3 linked regions of the Thiorhodovibrio frisius genome follow. Each later gene encodes a partner of the first gene's protein in a complex. Links are inferred from orthologs where the notes say so. Each region holds a gene or a part of one and is shown on either strand. Other genes may lie near its edges. The genes, in order: rne, pnp and eno.

Evidence for each region.
Region 2: the proteins of rne (region 1) and pnp are in contact, whole or in part, in a cryo-EM structure (PDB 9QH0), measured with the Escherichia coli proteins. The link is inferred for Thiorhodovibrio frisius from one-to-one orthologs.
Region 3: the proteins of rne (region 1) and eno are in contact, whole or in part, in a solved structure (PDB 2FYM), measured with the Escherichia coli proteins. The link is inferred for Thiorhodovibrio frisius from one-to-one orthologs.

Annotation. Positions count from the first base shown.
Region 1 is NZ_CP121471.1:2,950,960-2,956,983, reverse strand. Bases 1,490-5,076 are described here. They hold rne (ribonuclease E), read right to left. Parts: upstream 4,741-5,076; coding sequence 1,690-4,740; downstream 1,490-1,689. In the rest of the region: Thiofri_RS13615 (glycosyltransferase), read right to left, coding at 1-290; Thiofri_RS13610 (sulfotransferase), read right to left, coding at 284-1,486; Thiofri_RS13600 (RluA family pseudouridine synthase), read left to right, coding at 5,456-6,024. UniProt on the Escherichia coli protein: Endoribonuclease that plays a central role in RNA processing and decay. Required for the maturation of 5S and 16S rRNAs and the majority of tRNAs. Also involved in the degradation of most mRNAs.
Region 2 is NZ_CP121471.1:974,548-979,935, forward strand. Bases 769-3,719 are described here. They hold pnp (polyribonucleotide nucleotidyltransferase), read left to right. Parts: upstream 769-1,165; coding sequence 1,166-3,274; downstream 3,275-3,719. Other genes in these bases: rpsO (30S ribosomal protein S15), read left to right, coding at 769-1,018; Thiofri_RS04745 (alpha/beta hydrolase), read left to right, coding at 3,319-3,719. In the rest of the region: tRNA pseudouridine(55) synthase TruB, read left to right, coding at 1-550; more of rpsO, read left to right, coding at 749-768; more of Thiofri_RS04745, read left to right, coding at 3,720-4,986; Thiofri_RS04750 (PilZ domain-containing protein), read right to left, coding at 5,144-5,388. UniProt on the Escherichia coli protein: Involved in mRNA degradation. Catalyzes the phosphorolysis of single-stranded polyribonucleotides processively in the 3'- to 5'-direction. Also involved, along with RNase II, in tRNA processing.
Region 3 is NZ_CP121471.1:2,019,135-2,024,477, forward strand. Bases 838-3,743 are described here. They hold eno (phosphopyruvate hydratase), read left to right. Parts: upstream 838-1,604; coding sequence 1,605-2,882; downstream 2,883-3,743. Other genes in these bases: kdsA (3-deoxy-8-phosphooctulonate synthase), read left to right, coding at 838-1,396; ftsB (cell division protein FtsB), read left to right, coding at 2,913-3,242; ispD (2-C-methyl-D-erythritol 4-phosphate cytidylyltransferase), read left to right, coding at 3,242-3,743. In the rest of the region: Thiofri_RS09440 (CTP synthase), read left to right, coding at 1-530; more of kdsA, read left to right, coding at 539-837; more of ispD, read left to right, coding at 3,744-4,072; ispF (2-C-methyl-D-erythritol 2,4-cyclodiphosphate synthase), read left to right, coding at 4,066-4,554; tRNA pseudouridine(13) synthase TruD, read left to right, coding at 4,567-5,343. UniProt on the Escherichia coli protein: Catalyzes the reversible conversion of 2-phosphoglycerate (2-PG) into phosphoenolpyruvate (PEP). It is essential for the degradation of carbohydrates via glycolysis.

The sequences.
Region 1 (6,024 bases):
TCGGGGTTGATGCGCTTGAGCCGTCGGCGAATCATCAGGGGCGAGGGCAGCATGAACTTTTGAGTGCGGTCACCCGGCAGCGGAACCGCAAAACCGCCATACCAGCGCCCGTTACGATAGCGCGGAGAGACGATCTGCGCCAGCACCCCGGCGCTGCGCAGATGTTCGGCAAGATCACGATAATAGGCACCGACGCCATTACGTTCGGGGGCGGCATCCGAGAAGATGGCAACGCGCAGCGGTGCCGCTTTAGATTGCTGTGGGGTGGATGCGCTGTCGGAATTCAGCATGGGGCTGCGTTCGTCGCTGGTGGCGGCAGAATCGCAGCCAGCCGGGGTTCGGCATGGACATCGGCAAAGGCGCGGGCAAGCTCGGCCGCATTCAGCCCGAAATGTGCGAGTGCATAACGATGTCCGCTGCGATAGCGACGGCTCGCCTCGGATTCTTGCTCCAGGATGGCGGCGAAGGTATCGGACATCGGCAGTCCAAGCTGTCGGTAGGCGTCGGTCAGCGCGCTGTGGAGATTCTTGCGCAGGGCATTCATACCGATCCAGACACAGCGCTCGGGCGGTGTTTGTCCCAATTGGGCCGCCAGGTTCAGGTAATAAAACCGCAGCTGTTCGATGAACCGATCTCGCACCCAGGGGCTGCGCGCGCTCGTGCCGAAGAACTCAAGACCCGAACCAATAGAGCTGAGCTGCGAGGGCAGGGTGCGCTCGGGTTCGCGCAGACAAATTAAAAAGCGAGCATCTGGAAAGGTGCGGCTGAGTCCACCCGCCAAGGGCGCGAAGGCGGCATTTTTGGACAGCAGGCGTTTGTCCGGGCCGTGAACGTAGAGGTGCTTCTGCAGGCAGAGGCGGTAATATGCGAGTATCGCCTCCTGTTCGTCGGCTGGAATGCGCCGGTCGAATTGTCCGATGTCCCACAGGCGCTCATTGAAAGGGAGGGGCAGCGCCAGGATGAAGCAGGAGAGAATTGGCAGCAGGGCAAAATAATCTTCCTCTGGTGCGCTCAGTGTCATGGGGTGCACATCGTCCATGGCGGCGAAGCCATGTTTTTCCATCCATGCGAGCAGACGGGCGAGGTGGCCGCCCAGGGAGCGGTCGAGTCGCGCCAGCCCCAGCCAGAACTTGCGCGCGCTAACCGAGAGTGCAAAGAGACTCTCCCAGGTGCTGAAGGTGGTGAATTGCTCATCCCGGGCCAGGACCCGATGCAGATTGGTGGTCCCGCTGCGCGGCACGCCAAGTACGAAAAGTGGCTCGCGAATTGGAACCTTCCGGTAACCGCGAAAGAAGATCTCATCGAGCAGAAAGCCCAGCCAATGGATGGCGAGCACTAGGGCGAGAAAAGGCAGAAAGCCAATCATCACCAGGCGTCGACGCGCGCGGAGCCGAAGTGATCCGTTGTCGATTGCCGGATGGCGAGCAAAGCTCTGGATGGCCAGGCTGACAAAGCGCTTCGATGTGAGGAGGAAGAGTTTGAGCATCGAATGCAGTGTGGCGGCGCGCTTTTACGAACAGCCGGGCCAGGGATCACAGGCGCAGCCAGAAATAGATTATTGAACGGCTATGTTAACCCAGTTGGCGGTCGATATGTTCCACATGGTTCGCGGTCAGAACCTGTCGGTGGCAAATTGGGCGCAAATCTGCGGACGGCAGTGGGGCCATGTCCGCAGATTTCTTACCTGCTCTAACTGTCTTGGCGCGGCGGCATCCCAGCGGATGAGTTTGCTGATTCACGTTGGGGGCTTCCCTGGTCTGTTGGTCTATCCAGGGTGCTCGGCCCGGACTCACTAGCAGGCGGGCGGGGTTGGGGCGGAAGCTCGGTCCTTGGCTGGCCTGACTCCCCGATGTGCTGCTCTTGTTTCCTTGGCGCCGGTGGTGTTGATGGCGTGACGGGTGAGTCCCCGGGCTGTCCGAGTGGTTTTGGTTCCGAGACTATTTTTTCAACGGGCGGCGTGCTTGGTGGCAGCTTTTCCGTTTTGGGAAGAGGTGCAGCCTCTGCTGGCCTGCTCATGGATTCAGGTGACGATGGCGATGCTTCCGATCCTTTAATAGCTGGTTGCCGAGGTTCCGCTGATATGGACCCTGGGATAGGCGCCGGGATCGAAGCGGGTGCTGGTATTGGCGCTGGCATTGGGTCGGCTGCTTCCCGCTGGGGTTCAGACGGCGCTGGCGTCGCTTCCCTGGCCGGCCGCCGTGCATTCTGTCTTTCTGTAGGCTGTGAGCGCGCGGAATCTGCATTGCCTGACGTGGGCGCGTCTTGACGGGCCTCAGCTGCCGGTGTGTCTGATGTTGCCTCGGCAGTGGATTGGGAATCCCCGTTGGTCGCTGCCGGGGAGGTTGGCTTGCGTCTGTTACGACCGCCGCGCCGCCGGCGGCTGGAGCGCGGACGCGGTGCTTCGCCGTCTCCGTTCTGGTTGTTCGCGTCAGAGGAGCTGTTTTGCTCGGCACGCGCGGCGGGTTCGTCAGTTTTGCCGGAGTCTGGGGTTTGGGCAGCGGAATCCCTGCGCGCTTTGTCGGATGGGCCTTGTTCACCGCTGGCTGGTTGGTCGGCGCCTTTGCGGTCTGGGTTGGCCCATGCCTCCGCTGGTGAGCTCCGTCCCCCTTTGGGCGTAGCACTGGCTTCCGCCTGATTGCCGCCATTGTCCTGATTGACTGGGGATTTCTTGCCGCGTCCGCGTCCACCGCGGCGACTGGAGCGTGAGCGCTCCGTGCGTTGCGATTGCCCGTCGCTCGGCTGATCGCTGGCAGTGTCGCTCGCCGGGCCGCTGCTGGCCCGGCTCTCGGTCGCGGAGGTGCCGGATTCGGATTGGCTGTCTGTTGAAGATGTGCGCCGCGACCTCTCGCTCACGCGGCCTTGGCGCTCGCTGCTAGTGCTCGATCCGCGTCTCGGTGAACGGCCGCGGGCCGGTGGGGCCTCGCTTGCGAGCGCCGGTTCCTCGCGCTTGGCAGCGGCTGCAGAAGCGGAGGCCGAATCCTGCGACGCGTTTGCCTGGCTGTCGCCGCCCGAGAAGAAGGTGACCCACAGACGCTTGAGCAGATTCTCGTTGCGCTCATGGGTGGCTGCCGCAGTGGCGCCCGCATGGCGGTGTTCGGCTGTTGGGGGCTCGCTGCGGTGGGGGGCGGGCATGGAAGGCGCGAGTTGCTTGACCGCCGGCTCGTCAGCTGGGCGGCTGGTTGCGACCTGTGAGAGGATCTCCTCGGTGGTTAGCTCTTCGCTGAGTTGGTAGCTGACATCCTCATCGCTGCCGGATTGGATCACGTCCTGGCCGCGGACGCGCTCGATGCGGTATTCAGGGGTTTCGATGCTCTTGTTTGGCACCAGCAGAATCTCGACCTGGTGGCGGTCTTCGACCGTGAGCACCGCGCGCCGCTTTTCATTGAGCAGGTAGGTTGCGACTGAAATGGGCAGATGGGCCAGGATGCGCGCAGTGCTGTCTTTCATCGCCTCTTCTTCGACGATGCGCAGCACCGAGAGTGCGAGGGATTCAACCCCGCGAATTGTGCCCTGGCCCTTGCAGCGCGGACAGACGATTTGGCTGGATTCTCCCAGCGACGGGCGCAGGCGCTGGCGTGACATCTCCAGCAGGCCAAAGCGCGAAATGCGCGAGGTCTGCACCCGGGCGCGGTCTTGTTTCAGCGCGTCGCGCAGACGGTTTTCGACGTCGCGCTGGTTCTTGGCCGGTGTCATGTCGATGAAGTCGATGACGAACAAGCCACCCAGATCGCGCAAGCGCAGTTGCCGGGCGATTTCATCGGCGGCTTCCAGGTTGGTGTTGAGGGCCGTTTCCTCAATGTCCGCGCCCTTGGTGGCGCGCGCTGAGTTGATGTCGATGGAGGTCAGGGCTTCACCGTGGTCGATCACCAGAGCGCCGCCAGAGGGCAGGCGCACTTCGCGCTGGAAGGCGGATTCGATCTGGCTTTCAATCTGATAGCGGGTGAACAGCGGGACTTCGTCGTCATACAGCCTGAGTTTCTTCAGGTTATGCGGCATGACCGAGCGCACAAATGCCTGTGCCTTCTCGTACATCTTGGGATCATCGACCACGATCTCGCCGATATCCGCGCGCAGATGATCGCGGATGGAGCGGATGATCACATCGCTTTCCTGATAGATCAGGAAAGGTGCTTTGCGCTCCTCACTTGAGGTCTTGATGGCGTCCCAGAGTTGTTTGAGGTAGTCGAGATCCCACTGGAGTTCCTCGGTGTTCTTGCCAACGCCAGCGGTGCGCACGATCAGCCCGGTATCCTCGGGGATATCGAGCTGACTGAGCACCTCGCGCAACTCGCTGCGATCCGCGCCCTCAATGCGGCGCGACACGCCACCGGCGCGCGGATTGTTTGGCATTAGTACCAGATAGCGACCGGCGAGCGAGATAAAGGTGGTCAGGGCCGCGCCCTTGTTGCCGCGTTCTTCCTTGTCGATCTGGACCACGACCTCCTGGCCCTCGCGGATCAACTCGCGGATGTTGTTTTTGGTGCCAGGCTTGGCCGCATCGCCGTCAAAGTAAGCGCGTGCGATTTCTTTCAGAGGCAGGAACCCGTGGCGCTCGCTGCCGTAGTCGACGAAGGCCGCCTCCAAGCTGGGCTCGACCCGGGTAATAATCCCTTTGTAAATATTGGCCTTTTTTTGCTCGCGACCGGGGGACTCGATATCAAGGTTGAATAGTTGTTGACCATCGACGATGGCGACACGCAACTCTTCTGGTTGAGTTGCGTTGATCAGCATTCTTTTCATTGTGGTTAAAATCTCTTGAACAGCGCGCTCTGGCGGCTGTGAACAGACCCCATGGTGGGTCTCTGTTCACAGCCGGCCAGTGCAGGTCCCGGGCGGTAGCGGGGCCTGGCGGCGATGGCGTCCGGGCAAGGTCGCGGCGCGACGGCTTGTGGCCTCGCGCGCGCTCATCACTGATCCGGATGTGCATCGATACTGTTGCGCGCTCTTTAGGTTGTTGTTTTTCGGTCCGCAGGCTCCGCCAGAGCCTGCGGATCAATCATGGTTGCGCACCCCGACGGGGTCGCGCTTGAATGTTCTGCCACCACCTGAGCCTGGCTCAGGTGTGATTGCGGCGAGCCGGTTTTTGCTTTGATCGGCACCTTTCTAAAGCTCTTGGTCCCGGTCACCCCAGGGAATCAAGCCCTTGTGCCACTGTCATCAAGGCTGATAACCGGTGGTTTTCTCGCGCGCTGCCGGTCGAGCCGACCTTCGGAGGCAAGCCCCCGGAGAAATCGCGCATCTGGCAGTGGCCTTCGGCCTACAATGGCAGGATGCTGGCTCCAATTCCGACATAGACTGTCAGGTTAGCGGCGCCAGCGGTTTAGACCGGCTGGCGCAGCGAACGCATATCGACAGGTTGCCTGCGTTCAATGGCGCCCTGCGATAGCGACCTGTCAAGATAGCAGCGAAACACCCATTGAGCAAACAAAAACCCATCAGACCCCAGCGAGTGCCCATGACTGAGCCGGCTCCTGAGCCGGTCGCTAAGCCGCCGGCCGAGCTGTCTACGAGCGCAGGCAACCAAACCCCGGGCGGGGTTCGCTACCTTGAGATCGGTGCGGACCATCAGGGGCAGCGTATCGACAACTTCCTGCTTGCGCACCTCAAAGGTGCCCCGCGCAGCCTGGTTTATCGCATTATTCGCAGCGGCGAGGTGCGGGTGAACCGTGGCCGTGTCAAGCCGGCAACCCGGCTCGAGGCTGGTGACTCCCTGCGCTTGCCGCCGCTGCGCCTCACCCCGGCGGCGCCTGCGGTCACGCCAACGGCGGGATTGCAGGCACGGCTGTTGGATGCAGTCCTGTATGAAGACGAGGGCCTGATTTTGATCGACAAACCCTCAGGCCTTGCGGTGCATGGCGGTAGTGGGCTCAGTCTGGGACTGATCGAAGCGTTGCGAGCCATGCGACCGCAGCAGTCGCTCGAGCTGGTCCATCGGCTTGATCGCGAGACCTCGGGCTGCTTGCTGATCAGCAAAAAGCCGGCGATTTTGCGCTGGTTGCATCAGCAATTGCGCGAGGGGCAGGT
Region 2 (5,388 bases), 2.0 Mb from region 1 along the record:
CAAGCTCGCGCGCGAGGGACGGGAAGTTGAGCGCCAGCCGCGCGCGATTCGCATTCACCGCCTTGAGTTGACGAGCTTTGCTTTGCCGGATCTGGAACTCGATGTGCATTGTTCTAAGGGCACCTATGTGCGCACCTTGGCCGAGGATATCGGCAACTGCTTAGGCTGTGGCGGTCATGTCATTGGTCTGCGGCGCACCGGCGTCGGCCCTTATATTGAGGGCGACACCCGCTTTGTCACCATGGATGAGCTGCAAGCTCTGGCCGATGCGGCCCGGGACGCGGATGCCGAGGATGGCAGCGCGCCGCCCTTGCACGAGCGGCTGCAAACCCTTGATGCCTTGTTGCTCTCGCTCGATACCGCGCTGGGCCACTGTCCGGCGCTGCGCCTGTCCGCTGATGCAGCCTTTTACCTGGGGCAGGGGCAGCCGGTGCTGGTGCCGCAGGCACCGACCGAGGGCATGGTGCGACTCTATGACCAGTCAGAGCGCTTTCTTGGGGTGGGCAGCATTCTCGACGACGGCCGGGTGCAGCCAAAGCGACTGGTCTGAAGCCAGACAAGATTTTTTAGCCGGGCGGGCGGTTCAAGGCGGTATGAGATTCGACGAAAATCGCCTAAACTGCGCGCTGAATTTGATGAGACATTATCGCTATTGGGCCGGTTTCCCTGAAGTCATTGTTGGGGAAACAGCGGGCTTCGCACAGCGGAGCATTCGCGGCCAAGTATTCAACAGATAAGGAGACACACAATGACAATGACTGCGGAAGACAAAAGACAGGTTATCGCCGAGCATGCCCGCGGCACCAACGACACCGGCTCACCCGAGGTGCAGGTCGCTCTGCTGACGGCGCGCATCAAGCAATTGACCGGGCATTTTAACGAGCACAAACACGACCACCATTCCCGTCGCGGTCTGGTCCGCATGGTTAATTCCCGACGCAAGTTGCTGGACTATCTGAAAAGAAAGGACATCGACCGTTATCGTGCGCTGATCCAGACGCTCGGCCTTCGTCGTTAATTGCGCATCCTTCCATGGTGCCGGCCCCAAGCGTTGCGAGCGCGGGCCGGCGCACCGCTCTGGCCCGTTATCGCCGGGCCGTTGCCGCCACGGCAAACGCTGGTGCGCAGTCAGCCCCCCTTTCAGACCTAACGAGGCTTATTTCCAGTGACTCATATCACCAAGACTTTCCAATACGGGGATCAGACCGTAACGCTCGAGACCGGCGAGATCGCCCGCCAAGCCGATGGCGCGGTCATGGTCAATATGAACGACACCGTGGTCCTGGTCACGGTGGTCATCGACAAACGCGCGACTGTCGAAAAAGACTTTCTGCCGCTGACCGTCGATTATCAGGAAAAAACCTATGCCGCCGGGCGCATCCCAGGCGGCTTTTTTCGTCGTGAAGGGCGCCCGAGCGAGGCCGAGATTCTCACCTCACGCCTGATCGACCGCCCCATCCGTCCGCTGTTCGCCGATGGCTTTGGCCGTGAGGTGCAGGTCATCGCCACGGTCAAGTCGCTCAATCCGGCAGTGAATCCAGAGGTGCCCGCACTCATCGGCGCCTCCGCTGCGCTGGCCATCTCGGGCGCGCCCTTCAATGGGCCTATCGGTGCCGCGCGCGTGGGCTATAAGAATGGGGAATACCTGCTCAATCCAGCCATGATCGGCCTGACCCCAGACAGCGATCTGGATCTGGTGGTTGCCGGGACCGAACAAGCCGTGCTGATGGTGGAGTCCGAGGCGCGCGGTCTGTCCGAGGATGTCATGCTCGGCGCTGTGCTCTTTGGTCATGAGCAGATGCAGGTTGTCATCAATACCATCAAGGAACTGGCAGCCGAGGTTAACAAGCCGCCTCTGGAGTGGACCCCGGCGGCGACCGATGCCGAACTGGCGCAAGCGGTTGCGGCCCAGGCCGCCGATGGTTTGGGCGAGGCCTATCTCATCAAGGACAAGATGGAACGCTATCGCGCGCTCGATCGGGTGCGCAATGCGGTCTACGCCGAGCTTTCCGGAGAGGATGAGAAGTGGCCGCAAGCGCTGGTCTATGCCGCGCTCGAGAAGCTGGAAAAATCCATTGTGCGCGGGCGTATTCTGCGTGGCGAGCCGCGCATTGACGGCCGCGACACCAGCACTGTGCGTCCCATCAGCATTCGCACCGGCGTGCTGCCGCGCACCCACGGCTCGGCGCTCTTTACTCGTGGCGAGACCCAGGCCTTGGTGGTCACCACGCTCGGCACCGAGCGCGATTCGCAGATCATCGATGCCCTTGATGGCGAGCGGCGCGAGCCCTTCATGCTGCATTACAACTTCCCGCCCTTCTGCGTGGGTGAGACCGGCCGGGTCGGTAGCCCCAAGCGGCGCGAGATCGGCCATGGTCGTCTGGCCAAGCGCGGCGTGATGGCCGCCATGCCGAGCATTGAGGAGTTTCCCTACTCAGTGCGGGTGGTCTCGGAGATTACCGAGTCCAACGGTTCCAGCTCCATGGCCAGCGTCTGCGGCACCAGTCTGTCGTTGATGGACGCCGGCGTGCCTATTAAAGGGTCAGTGGCTGGCGTGGCCATGGGTCTGATCAAAGAGGGCGGCGAGTTTGCCGTGCTGACTGACATCATGGGCGACGAGGATCACCTCGGCGACATGGACTTCAAGGTGGCAGGTACCGCCGAGGGGATTAACGCCCTGCAGATGGATATCAAGATCGAGGGCATCACCCGCGAGATCATGCAGCAGGCGCTGGCGCAGGCCAAAGATGGCCGGATGCACATTCTCGGTGAGATGAATAAGGTCATCGACCACCATCGCTCTGAGATGTCCGAGCATGCGCCGCGCATCATCGAGTTCAAGATCCATCCGGAAAAGATCCGCGATGTCATCGGCAAGGGTGGCTCCACCATCCGCGCAATCACCGAGGAAACTGGCGCCACCATCGACATCAACGACGATGGCGTGGTCAAAATCTTCTCGGTGCAGAAGTCCGCTGGCGAAGAGGCGAAAAAGCGCGTCCGCCTGATCACCGCTGATGTCGAAGTCGGCAAGATCTACGAGGGCAAGGTTGCGCGCCTGATGGACTTTGGCGCCTTTGTCACCATCCTGCCCGGACGCGATGGTCTGGTGCATATCTCGCAAATCTGCGAGGAACGGGTGCAGAGCGTCAGCGACAAGCTCTCGGAAGGCGACCATGTGCGGGTCAAGGTGCTGGAGGTCGACAAGCAAGGCCGCATTCGCCTGAGCATGAAGGCGCTGAGCGATGAGGAACGCGCCGCTCCGGCTGAGTAGTTCAAGTCCCTGGGCGGGAATAGGCGAGGACAGATCAGCGAGCCGTGTCTTTAACGACGACTGAAACAGTCAGCTCCCAGCATGGACGACCGTGCTGGCGGGCTTGGCACTGGCTGGCGCTGCTGCTGGGTCTGGCCGCATTGCTCTATGGTGGCACGCGCTTGCTTGGCATGTCCTCAGGGGTCGAGGTGTCGCAGGCGCGGGTTGGCGACCTGCCTCTGACACTCTATCAGCCACGGCAGGATGATGAAGGTCAGGGCGCCTCGGTGCCAGGGCCCACTGTCGTTATTGCGCACGGCTTCGCCGGCTCACGCCAACTGATGCGCTCCTTTGCGCTCAATCTGGCGCGAAATGGCTATCGGGCGGTAAGCTTCGATTTTCCCGGTCATGGTACCCACGGGGCGCCGCTTGGAGGCGGTCTGGGTTCTCCAGAGCGTCTGAGCTCTCTGCTTGACGCCCTGACTCAGGCTGTTGCCTTTGCCCAAGGGCAGAATCTTCCTGGCGGATCATCGCCGCTTGGCCAGAACTCTCCAGAAGAACCGCATCAGTCCGCTGGTCTGGCCCTGCTCGGCCACTCCATGGCCGGCGATATTCTGATCCACTATGCGAAGGCGCACCCTGGGGTGAAGGCCATTGTGGCCGTATCGCCTTATCTATCGGAGCCGATTGGCGCGGACTTTACGCCTGATCTGCTGTTCGTCTACGGTGCCTATGAGCCCGAGATGATTCACCAGCAGGGGTTCGAGGCCATGGCAGAAGTCGCTCCGTCCGGGGTTGAGCTAGAAACCACCTATGGTGATCTGAGTGAGGGCAGGGCGCGACGCCTGGTGATGGCCGACGGGGTGGAACATATCGGGGTGCTCTTTAATGGGCAGGCCCAGCGCGAGGCCCTTGACTGGCTGGATGCCAGTTTCGGTCGGCGCACACCTGAGCAACCCCCGGCGCGGGCCATTGTGACTGCGGGTGCGGGGCTTGGCTGGCTATACGCCGGGCTTTGCCTGCTCGCCTGGCCGCTGTCGCTATTGTTGCCGGCAATGGCCAGTCGCCCTTTGGGTGCGGCCTTGCGCTGGCGCAAACTGGCCATTGCCGGCTTTATGCCAGCTTTATTGACGCCCCTGTTGCTGTGGCCAGTGCCGAGCGATTTTCTGCCGCTGCTGATCGGCGATTATCTGGCGCTGCATTTTCTGCTCTACGGCCTGCTGACCTGGGGGGCGTTGGCGCTGGTGGGTGGTCTGCCAGATGGGGCGAGCTTCGCGCGCGCGGGGCGCGCGAGTACAGCTGGCGTTCTGGCGATAGGCGCCACAGCCTGGCTAATTTACGCGGTGGTGGGCTTTGGCTGGCCGACGCATCAACTGGTGGCGAGCTTTTTCCCGCCGCTGACACGTCTGCCGAGCTTTTTGGCGCTGTTGCTCGGCACTTTGGTCTACGCGAGTGCCGATGCCTGGCTGGTCCATGGGCAGGGCGGCGCCCGCGCGGCCTCGCTGTTCACCAAGGTGCTGTTTCTGCTCTCCCTAGTGCTGGCGGTGGTGCTGAATCTGGACGAGTTATTTTTTCTGGTGATTATCGTCCCGGCGATCCTGCTGCTGTTTGTTGTTTACGGCTGGCTGGATTTTCTGTCCTATCGGCGCACCTGGCAGCCCTTGCTGGGTGCCATAGCGAGCGCACTGGTGTTTGCTCTGACGGTGACTGCGACCTTTCCTGTCGTGGCCTGATTAAAGGCTAAAGCCACCAGGTTTCCGCGCCTCCAAGCCCCATGTTCCAAACCCGCAACCGCAAGCCCGGAGTGACAACTCCGGGCTTGCGGTGCTGGGATGGTGCGAAGCCTCTGGCGAGACCTTGGGTTTGTGTCTGGCCGCGAAGGCCGCAAGGTCATTCGTCAAATGCAAAGGCCACCAGCTTGCCTTCTTCGCCATCGGTTAGGCGTAACACATGGCCGCGTTTGGTCAGGGGTTCGATGCTTTCGGTAGCGCCGTGGACAACGAAGTCGAGCTTGTCGCCGGCGGCGAGGGGCATATCGGCATAGAAGCTACAGCCGCCCGCGCTGAGATCAATCAATTTGACTTTCACGGTTGCCTGGTTGCCGAGGTGGGTGATGCTGGCGGTGGTTTCTGTTG
Region 3 (5,343 bases), 930 kb from region 1 along the record:
AGCAGCGCATTCCCTATTTGGGGATTTGTCTCGGCATGCAGGTGGCGGTGATCGAATACGCGCGCAATGTTGCTGGCCTTGAGGGCGCGCACAGCACTGAGTTTTTTAGCGACACCCCGCATCCGGTGATCGCCCTTATTACCGAGTGGGCGACCGAGGCCGGCACGCGCGAGCGCCGCGATGCCAGCGCCGACAAGGGTGGCACCATGCGCTTAGGCGGGCAAAACTGCCGGCTCGAGCCTGGCAGTTTGGCGCGCGGAATTTATGGCAGGCATCAGGTTCGCGAGCGCCATCGCCATCGCTATGAATTCAATAATCAGTATCTGGATCCAATGAAGGACGCCGGTCTGCGCTTTTCGGGGTGGTCGCTCGACGGGCGCTTGGTGGAGATTGTTGAAATTCCGGATCACCCCTGGTTCATCGGCTGTCAGTTCCACCCTGAGTTTACATCCACGCCACGCGACGGCCATGCGCTCTTCCGCCGCTTTATTGAGGCGGCGCGTGATTACCGACGCGCGCGCGCTGGGTGACTTTGGATATGAACCTCTGCGGCTTTGAAGTCGGCCTTGATCAGCCGCTGTTTCTGATCGCTGGCCCCTGTGTAATTGAGAGCGAAGGGCTGGTGTTGGAAGTGGCAGCCGAGCTCAAGGCGGTTACCGAGGCGCTGGGTATCCCTTATGTTTTCAAGGCATCCTTCGATAAGGCAAATCGGTCATCCATCGATAGCTTTCGTGGGTTAGGCTTGGAGACCGGGCTGCGTATTCTTCAGCGGGTGCGCAGCGAGGTTGGGGTGCCTGTGCTGACCGACGTGCATGAGGATACGCCGCTCAGCGAAGTAGCCGATGTGGTCGATAAACTGCAAACGCCGGCCTTTTTGTGTCGGCAGACCAATTTTATCCAAAATGTGGCCGCGCAGGGCAAGCCGGTAAATATCAAGAAGGGTCAGTTCCTGGCGCCCTGGGACATGGCGCAGGTGGTGCGCAAGGCGCGTCAGACTGGCAATGAGCAGATTCTGGTGTGTGAGCGCGGTGTGAGCTTTGGGTATAACAACCTGGTCTCAGACATGCGCGCGCTGGCGGTGATGCGCGAGACCGGCGCTCCTGTGGTGTTTGATGCAACCCACTCAGTGCAGTTGCCGGGCGGGCAGGGCCATGCCTCCGGTGGGCAGCGGGAGTTTGTGCCTGTGCTGGCGCGTGCGGCGGTGGCGGCTGGGGTGTCGGGTCTCTTCATGGAGACCCACCCGAACCCGGAGCAGGCCAAGAGTGATGGGCCCAATGCCTGGCCGTTGGGGAAAATGCGCGATTTGCTGGAGATATTGGTGGGCATTGACCGGCTGGTCAAAGCGGGGGACTTGGCTGAAGCCTCTTTGATTGGGGCTGCCGTTGGCCGCGTGTGAGCAGACAAAGGGTCATTCCGTTAAGTAGGGATTTGGCGGTCAGCTTCTAGCCCAATTGGAGCTGTTTTGTAAAATTTGTTTGATTCGGTGCGTGAAGCCGAAATGCAGGCGAATCAAGTCGCCTCTGCCTTGTTAATCGCCGCCAGACAGCTTTGCATCCAAACCCGATTTTCGATTTTTCATCATTTCACTTTCTGGAGCATTCACCATGTCTGAAATTGTCGAAGTCCGCGCGCGGGAGATTCTCGACTCGCGCGGCAATCCGACCGTTGAAGCCGATGTTATCACCGCCGATGGCGCGATTGGTCGTGCTGCCGTGCCTTCGGGCGCTTCGACCGGTTCGCGTGAGGCACTCGAGCTGCGCGATGGCGATAAATCCCGCTACGGCGGCAAGGGCGTACTCCATGCTTGCGCCAATATCGGCGGAGAGATTCGCGAAGCGGCGCTGGGCATGGAAGTGTCGGATCAGGTCGCGCTTGACGAGCGCATGATCGCACTTGACGGCACCGAGAACAAAGGCCGCCTCGGTGCCAATGCCATTCTTGGTGTGTCTATGGCGGCCGCCCATGCTGCCGCGCAGGAAAAAGCCCTGCCGCTGTATCAGTATCTTGGCAATGGCAACTATCGCCTGCCGGTGCCCATGATGAATATCATCAATGGTGGGCAGCATGCCGATAACAGCGTCGATTTTCAGGAGTTCATGATTTTGCCGGTGGGTGCGCCGAGCATCCGCGAAGCGGTGCGCTATGGCGCCGAGGTTTTTCATGCACTCAAATCCGTACTCAAGGGGCGTGGGCTGGCTACCTCTGTGGGCGACGAGGGTGGTTTCGCGCCCGATCTGCCGTCAAACGAGGCGGCGATTGAGGTCATTCTCGAAGCGATCGAGAAAGCCGGCTACAAGGCGGGGCAGGACATTTACCTCGGCATGGACGTGGCGGCGTCTGAGTTCTACGAAAACGGCCGCTACAATCTCAAAGGCGAGGGCCGCACCTTGGATGCCGCCGGCATGACGGATCTGATGCTCGAATGGTGCGCCAAGTATCCCATCATCAGCATCGAGGACGGCCTGGCCGAAGGCGACTGGGATGGCTGGAAGGATCACACCGAGCGACTTGGCGCGAAGGTGCAGGTGGTGGGCGACGATCTTTATGTCACCAATACCAAAATCCTCCAGGAAGGCATCGACAAGGGCATTGCCAATTCCATTCTGATTAAGGTCAACCAGATCGGCACTCTGACCGAAACGCTGGCAGCGATCAACATGGCCCATGGTGCCGACTACACCGCCGTGGTCTCGCATCGTTCGGGCGAGACCGAGGACACCACCATCGCCGATCTGGTCGTCGCCGCTGCGACCGGGCAGATCAAGACCGGCTCCCTGTCGCGTTCTGATCGCGTCGCCAAGTACAACCAGCTGATGCGTATCGAGGATCAACTTGGCGATAGCGCGGTCTACGCCGGGCGCTCGGCGTTTCGGTATCTGTAACGTGGTGCGGATCGGAACACAGCGCGCGCTATGACTTCGATACGCTGGCTGGTGCTGGTTCTGCTTGCCTTGTTCGGGCTGCTGCAATACCGCCTGTGGGTGGGGGAGGGCAGTCTGGCGCAATTGCATACGCTAAAGGGGCAGATTGGCGAGCAGCAGGTGGAACTTGATCGCCTGCGCGCGCGCAATCAGGCGCTGATTGCCGAAGTGGAAAGTCTGAAAACCGGCTTGGCGGCTATTGAAGAGCGCGCCCGTTTCGATCTCGGCATGATCCAGGACGGCGAGCTGTTTCTGCAGATCATCGAGAAGTCGGCCGCCGAGCGCGCGCGCCGTCGCGCCGAGCCGGCGGGGGAGCACTGATGGCATCAGTGGGCCAGACGGCCCGGCAGTCGGCTCAGGTGGCCGCTGCCTGCTGGGTACTCATCCCGGCAGCCGGCGTCGGCCGACGTTTCGGCGCCGCCCGGCCCAAGCAGTATCTGGAACTCGATGGGCGCCGGGTAATCGACCGCGCGCTTGACTGCTTTCTGGAACATTCCGGCATTCGCGGTTGCGTGGTGGTGCTGCATCCGGATGATCCCTATTGGCCAGAAGGTCCCCATGCGGATCATCCCGGCGTGCTGCGCGCCGATGGCGGAGCGGAACGCTGTCACTCGGTGCGCAATGGGCTGGACGCGCTGGCGGCAGTGGCTGATGAACAGGACTGGGTGCTGGTGCACGATGCCGCCCGGCCCTGTTTGAGGCGCGCGGACTTGGACAGCTTGTTGGCGGTGCTGGTGAGAGAACCCGTGGGCGCGCTGCTTGCGGTGCCGGTGCACGACACCGTCAAGCGCGCCAACCCTGAACCAGCTGCCAATGCGGCGGCACCAGGGGCAGTTCTGACTGCGGATGTTCTGCCGCGAACTGTGTCGGTCGCCGAGACAGTGCCGCGCGCTGACCTCTGGCGCGCCTTCACGCCCCAGGCCTTCCGGCTCGGGCAGCTGAGACAGGCGCTGGACTTCGCCTTTGCCCATGATCAACTGGTGACCGACGATGCCAGCGCCATCGAGCTGCTCGGACTGAGCCCACGCCTGGTGGAAGGCCACAGCGATAATATCAAAATCACGCGCCCCGAGGATCTGGACCTGGCGCGCTTTTATCTCTCGCAACAGGCTGAACAAGCCAAACAGACACAACCGGAGTCGGCATGCTGATCGGGCAGGGAATTGACGTGCATCGTTTCGCCTCGGGGCGGCGACTGGTGTTGGCCGGGGTCGAGGTCGCGCACGAATTCGGGCTTGAGGCCCATTCCGATGGCGATGTAGTAATTCACGCCCTGTGCGATGCCCTGCTCGGCGCTGGCGGCTTCGGCGACATCGGGCATCATTTCCCGGACAATGATCCGGCCTTCAAGGATATCGACAGCCGCGTGCTGCTGCGCCGGGTGATGGAAACGCTGGCAACGCAGCAACTGTCCCTGGTCAATGCCGACCTGACCATCGTCGCTCAGGCGCCCAAGCTCGCCCCGCATATCGCGGCGATGCGCGCCTGCCTGGCCGGTGACATGGGCTGCCCTCCGGCACGGGTCAACATCAAGGCCACCACCAGCGAGCGGTTGGGTTTCACCGGGCGTGGGGAGGGCATTGCGACTTTCGCCGTGGTGTTGCTTGAGCATCCACCGGGCTTTCTGGACTGAGTTCCGGTTGTCATGCGCGGCATGGAAAGCCCGGCCATTTCTGCTGAGCTCACGCGCCTTATCGGCTTTGAGCATCTGCCGCGCGCGCATGGTCCAGCGCTGATCCATGGGCGGCTGCGTGCCGAGCCCGAGGACTTTGCCGTCGCCGAGACCTTGAGTTTCGAGCCGGACGATCAGGGCTCGCACTGGCTGCTACAGGTTCGCAAGACAGGCGCCAATACCGAGTGGGTGGCGCGGCGCCTGGCCGCGCTGTCCGGCGTGGCGGTGCGCGACATCGGCTATGCCGGCCTCAAAGATCGCCAGGCGGTGGCGACTCAGTGGTTTTCGCTGCCCCTGGGCGAGGGGCCGGCGCCAGACTGGTCGCCGCTCGTCGCCGAGGGGGTCGAAGTGCTGGATTGCCGCCGTCATGGCCGCAAGCTGCGGCGTGGAGCCGTCGCCTGGAACAGCTTCGAGCTGCGCCTGCGCGAGTTGTCCGGCAATCTCGATGCCCTGCCGGCGCGTCTGTCCGCTATGGCATCTCAGGGCGTGCCAAACTATTTCGGCCCCCAGCGCTTTGGCCGTGATGGGGGCAATCTGGCGCGTGCCCATGGTCTGCTAACCGGTCACTCGGGTGGCGGTCGGCGCCTGTCGCGGCATCAGCGTGGTCTGCTCTTGTCAGCCGCGCGCTCGGCGTTGTTCAATCAGGTACTGGCGCGGCGGGTGGAGCTTGGGTCCTGGAATCGGGCACTACCTGGCGAGCGGCTGCAGCTGGCGGGAAGCCATTCGCATTTTCTGGCTGAGGTGATTGAT